Regions from separate parts of the Staphylococcus nepalensis genome, predicted to be linked through region 1. Evidence: riboswitches for the same ligand, from Rfam matches in the RefSeq annotation. Region 1 holds a riboswitch; the other holds the start of a gene.

Evidence for each region. Region 1 has a riboswitch for thiamine pyrophosphate ahead of tenA (thiaminase II). Riboswitches for the same ligand answer to the same signal wherever they lie in the genome.
Region 2: linked by a shared signal. The riboswitch ahead of BJG89_RS09780 (ECF transporter S component) and the one ahead of tenA (thiaminase II) in region 1 are both predicted to bind thiamine pyrophosphate.

The regions. Positions count from the first base shown of each region.
Region 1 covers NZ_CP017466.1:1,036,372-1,039,577, forward strand. The annotation lists gene BJG89_RS04725 (single-stranded DNA-binding protein) at 1-98, shown strand, start outside; gene BJG89_RS04730 (transglycosylase family protein) at 519-1,208, shown strand; TPP riboswitch at 1,489-1,587, shown strand; gene tenA (thiaminase II) at 1,672-2,352, shown strand; gene thiD (bifunctional hydroxymethylpyrimidine kinase/phosphomethylpyrimidine kinase) at 2,354-3,175, shown strand; gene thiM (hydroxyethylthiazole kinase) at 3,168-3,206, shown strand, end outside.
Region 2 covers NZ_CP017466.1:2,057,250-2,060,455, forward strand. The annotation lists gene auxA (lipoteichoic acid stability factor AuxA) at 1-566, opposite strand, end outside; gene graF (glycopeptide resistance-associated protein GraF) at 806-940, shown strand; TPP riboswitch at 1,578-1,679, shown strand; gene BJG89_RS09780 (ECF transporter S component) at 1,755-2,330, shown strand; gene BJG89_RS09785 (ABC transporter ATP-binding protein) at 2,343-3,206, shown strand, end outside.

The sequences.
Region 1 (3,206 bases):
AAGCAGAAGCATTTTTTGAACCACCGACTATAGAAACAAATGAACCATCTATAAGTGAATTCCATTTAGAAGAAAATGATATATATGAAATTGTATAAAATGCCATCCACACCTAACTCCCCTTTAATATAACCCATCAAATCTAATATACATTATATCCTACTATTAAATTATACTTCTATCAGGCTATTCCTTCTAACTTAATATTTATTTCGTTTAGATAGGAATAGCTTAATACATAATTTAGCCAATATTGATATCTAATATAACAGAATAATCAGACAAATTACAAGTTTATTACATTAGATAATTTTCCATATTAAGCAAAAGTACTTTCATAACAGTTTTTTAGAATAAAGTTAGACTATTATAACTTTGGATAAATGTAACTCGCATGTAAAGAAAGTATACACTTTTTTATTTGACTGTAACCTACTACTATTTTTTAGATGTTATAGTTGTAATTGCAAATTAATCATAACTAAAAATTATTTACCTTATAGGAGGAATTATTAACAATGAAAAAAACAGTATTAGCATCAACATTAGCAGTAGGTTTAGGCGTTACAGGATTCGCAGCAGGAAACTCAGCAGACGCAGCCGAACAAGGCGTTGACAAAGCACAATTAGCACAATTAGCACAATCTAATCCAGAACAATTAGATGCATCTCCAGTTCAAGAGGGTGCATATAACTATAACTTTAATCATAATGGCCAAAATTTCAATTTTGAATCAGATGGCCAAAATTGGTCATGGAGCTTTGGCGAAGGTTCTAGTTCAAGCGACGTTTCATCAGAACAATCTACTACTGAAGAACAACCACAACAAACTGAGCAAGCATCAACTGAACAACCAGCTCAACAAGCTGCGCCACAAACTGAACAAACACAACAACCAAAACAAGAAGCTACAACAAAAGCTTCAACTCAATCATCAAGCTCAAATGAAGCTTCAAGTGGTTCATCAGTAAACGTTAATTCACATTTACAAGCAATTGCACAACGTGAATCAGGCGGAGATCTTAAAGCTGTAAACCCATCATCAGGTGCAGCAGGTAAATATCAATTCTTACAAAGCACTTGGGACTCAGTAGCACCTGCAGAATATCAAGGTGTATCTCCAACAGAAGCTCCAGAGTCAGTACAAGATGCTGCAGCAGTTAAACTTTATAACGAAGTTGGCGCTTCACAATGGGTTACTGCATAATTTAAAATAATAACATTATTTAAGTAATAAGAAGAGGCTAGGTTAAAATACCCTAGTCTCTTCTTTTTTGCAATAAATGATTAAAATACCAATATATTTATATCTAAATCCTAAAGCGCCAGTTCTTACTCATGAACTTCAGCGTATGTATAACTACCTATAAAAATAATGACTTAACCTTATCGAGATATAGAATCTATTAAAAATAATATGCGATTTCATATTTGATTGAATTTGCAATGTGTGAGTTAATTTGTTATGTTTAAGAAACTATAAAGTATAAGACTACTAGGGGAGCCGTTAGGCTGAGATGAAATAGTTCAGACCCTTACAACCTGATTTGGTTAATACCAACGTAGGAAAGTAGTATTGTATTAATATTTTGGGAAAGTAACGCTGACCTATGTATTAATTAACTACATTCCTACGTGGGATGTAGTTTTTTTATTTAGGAGGGCTAAGTGTGTTATTTTCACAAGAATTAAAAGAAGCTTCAAAACCAATTATAAAGAAAATTTATAAAGATCCTTTTATACAAGACATGTTACATGGAACACTTTCTAGCGACGCAATCAAATTTTATTTAAGGGCAGATGCATCTTACTTAAAAGAATTTGCAAATATTTATGCATTATTGATACCTAAAATGAACCAATTAGAAGATGTTAAGTTCTTAGTAGAACAAATACAGTTTATAGTTGAAGGCGAAGTGGAAGCACATGAAATATTAGCAGAATATGTTCAAGAGAATTATAATGAAATCGTACAAGAAAAAGTATGGCCACCGAGTGGTGATCATTATATAAAGCATATGTATTTCAATGCTTATGCTAAAGAAAATGCAGCATATACAATTGCAGCTATGGCACCATGCCCTTATGTTTATCAAGTGATTGCTAAAGCGGCATTAAAAGATAATGGATTAAATCAAAATTCTATTTTAGCTAGATGGTTTGAATTTTATAGTAAAGAAATGGACGCACTTGTAAATGTGTTTGATAATTTAATGAACCAGTTAACCGAAAATATGTCTATTAAAGAAAAAAATGAAATTAAATCATGTTTCTTACAAAGTACGGTACACGAACGTAATTTCTTTAATATGTCTTATATTCAAGAAGATTGGTTATACGGAGGAGATTAATATGAATAAACCTAGCATCGCTTTAACGATTGCAGGAACTGACCCTACTGGCGGAGCAGGGGTTATGGCAGATTTGAAATCTTTTCATGCTTGTGGTGTATATGGTATGGCAGCCATTACGAGTATTGTTGCTCAAAATACAAAAGGTGTACAGCATATTCATAATATAGAAACACAGTGGTTAAAAGAACAACTAGAAAGCATATTTAATGACGAGTTACCACAAGCATTGAAAACAGGAATGATTGCATCAAAAGAAATGATGGAATTAATACAGCAATATTTAAAAAAATATTCTGATATCCCATACGTGATTGATCCCGTCATGTTAGCCAAAAGTGGGGATTCACTTATGGATGATGATGCTAAATCTAATTTGCAAAATATTTTATTACCTCATGCTACTGTTGCAACACCGAATTTGCCAGAAACGGAAGAAATTACTGGTATATCAATCAAGGATGAATCATCTATTTATCAAGCGGGCAACATTTTTATTAATGAGATAGGTAGTAAAGGCGTTGTGATTAAAGGCGGGCATTCAGAAGATAAGAATAAAGCAACAGATTATCTTTTTACAAAAGACAATGTATATACTTTTGAAGAGCCTAGGTATGAAACAAAGCACACGCACGGTACAGGATGTACTTTTTCAGCGGTTATTACAGCAGAGTTAGCTAAAGGGAAATCGATGTATGAAGCGGTCCGAAAAGCGAAAAAATTTATTTCATTAAGTATTAAATACACGCCCGAAATTGGACAAGGTAGAGGACCGGTAAATCATTTCGCATATATGAAGGAAGTTGGTTTAGATGATGAATAATTTAGAAAACCTGAGGCAACACAATCCACTT
Region 2 (3,206 bases), 1.0 Mb from region 1:
GGAATAATTTCATCACTGTCAATTCTTCCATATAACACAATTTGTGTAATTAAATAACTCATGCCGTAACTGAAAATAATAAGTAAATAGTGATATTTTCTGTGTTTTGGATTTAATTCATCTTTATACACGATATACCCAATGTGAATAACAAACGGGATGATAAAAATGATAGCAAAAAAGCTATAAACTTGTGTCATTAGAATTAACGTTATAATAAAAAAAAGAATACCTATAACTAAAAAGAAGATTGAAACATCATAATCATATTTCGTTGTTCTTAAAAGGGCAAACCCAATTAATATAACTGCAACACCAAATAAAATAATTAATATCGCACTTATAACAGGAAAATTCCCTATATAATTACTCATAACTCTTATGATTTCTGCAAAAAATGCATTTATAAAATCCCAAACATTATGAATATGTAATTCTATTTTACCCTTATCCTTTAAATCATGGATCATGGGTAAATTTATTAAAATGATGAGACCTGTGAAAAGCGAAACGATGCCTATTATATAACTATATAATATCTCAGCGTGTTTCTTAAAAAAAGACATACCATTCACCTCAAAGTTATTATATATTAACATTTTGTTCTTGTCTTTAATAAATCCATAAATAAGTCTATAGTATGATAGAAAAAAGTGGTATAGTCAACTTTCCACTAAATTTAAATTACTAAACAAATATTTTACAATCAAAGAATTAAAGTTTCATCTATACTTATTGTTTACGTTTCATTTCATGTGGTAAATAATAACTGTAAGTCATGTTTACTGTGAAGGAGTGTTAAATTATGAGTAAAGAAGAAGCAAATAAAAAAGCAGCTGAAAAAGCAAAAGAAGCTGAAGATAAATTAAAAGATAAAAAAGAAACTGCTGAAAATAATACTGAAGAAACAAAGAAAAACGTTCAGGACAGTTTAGATTAAAATTCGGTATAACGCTTTAAAAAATGTGTTGATTCAAAGATACAGAGGTTATATCGTTACTAAAGGTCGGACTTTCAATATAGACTTCTATTGAGACACTATATATGGCTAGGTTGTTGACTTCTTTCTACGATGAGGATTAGCAACCTAGTTTTTTTATGTATTTTGTTTACCTATGGCTCAACTACTTCTATTAACTTTTGTAAAGAAATAAGAAACATATTTATACATATATAATTAGTGTGTATCAGTAGATAATTAAAACTAAAGTATAAAGTTTCGCTTCTTAATTCTGTTGAGTTAGTGATGCTTAGACATGAACATGAGCATACACTCACACGATGGTTTTACCCTTATCGTTCTTGTATATTTTCTAGTCATCTTTACCAGAGTTGAACAATGAAATCATTTTTGAAAATCTGGTTTCTGTTTTCCTCTTTATGATGAGCCTTATATGATATAATGCTTTTTATAAACAATATGAGTTCTATCCGGTTTAGGATAATGCAATACTTTCGAAATCGCAACGTCTATTTTGCACCTAATGACTTTAACATTCGTGAATCTTTAGTTTATTCTCGATACGTCTTGACATAAGTGGTGAAAAATCATACATTATAGTTAAATTTAAAATTAATATTCGCACTAGGGGTGTTTAGTGACTGAGATGAGGTATACCCTCAAACCCTTTGAACCTGATCTAGATTAAGCTAGCGTAGGAAAGTGTATTGCGATACAATATTTTCTGTATCCATATGCCTATGTTTAGCGCGCAACTTCTAGAAGGTTGTGCGTTTTTTTTGGAGGAGAATTTATGTCAAAGGGTTTAAAGCTATCAGAAATTTTAGTAACTGTACTTATAGCAGTTGTCTTTGCGCTTATTTATAATATATGGACTTTAGTTTATAAAGCTGTGCAGGTTTCAGGTCTTCATCTTGAAGAGCTCACATATGGCGCCTGGTTTATGGCAGCTATTGTGGCTTATTTAATTATACCGAAAGCTGGGATTGCTTTATTAGCTGAATTTGCTGCAGGCGCTGGAGAGACGATTGTTATGGGTAGATTTGATATTCCCACAATAGTATATGCGTTGCTTCAAGGATTAGCATGTGAAGTTATTTTTGCTGTTTTTAGATATAAATCACGTTCTGCTATGGTAGCAATATTAGCAGGCCTTTTAGCCTCTATCTCTACACTTCCACTTGATTTTGCATATGGATATTTAGGAGAAATTGTTGGGTGGAATTTAACACTATATATCGCCTTTCGTTTAATTAGTGGTATTGTAGTTGCTGGATTATTATCTTATTATATCGTAAAAATATTAGATCAAACCGGTGTAACTAAATTATTTAGACCTGCAACCCAAAAAGATTATGACAATTTATAAGGAGCATGAAAGTTGATAGGAATTGAAAATCTACGATTAAAATACCCAAATGGGATTAAGAAAATATTCGACCATTTTTCACTAAATATACAAGATAAAGAAAAGCTACTTATACTTGGTCCATCTGGTTCAGGCAAAAGCACCCTACTTAATGTTTTAAGTGGTATTGTGCCGAATCTAATCGACTTACCCATGAAATACGATAAATTAGAAATTGATAGTAATTGCGGAGTTATTTTTCAAGACCCTGATAGTCAGTTTTGTATGCCAAAAGTATATGAAGAACTCGCTTTTGTTCTAGAAAACTTGCAAACACCTCGTCAAGAAATGGATGCGCTGATCGAATCAGCACTTGACTCTGTTGGTCTGAGTGTCAACAAAAATCAATATATCAACAATTTAAGTGGTGGCATGAAACAAAAGTTAGCTATTGCAGAAACATTACTTCAACAAGCAGATACACTCTTTTTAGATGAGCCTACTGCAATGTTAGATGTAGAAGCAACTGTTGAGTTATGGGATAAAATTAAATCATTGTGGCAAAACCAAACAGTTATCATAGTAGAACATAAAGTAGAACATATATGGCAACACATAGATCGTGTCATATTATTAAATTATGATGGAGACATCATAGCTGACGCGATGCCAGCTGAAATACTTAACAACTACGAACATCTATTATCTGAGTATGGCGTGTGGCATCCTAAGGCATGGAGTAGAGCACCCAAACCAATCGAGCTCGATCACAACCCAGAAACAAATAATAAGATATTCACTTTTGAAAAAGGCATCATTAAAAGAAGAAAACGATCACTTATCAATATTCCTAAGCTTGAGATTACGCAAGGAGAATGGGTTACCATCACTGGTCCA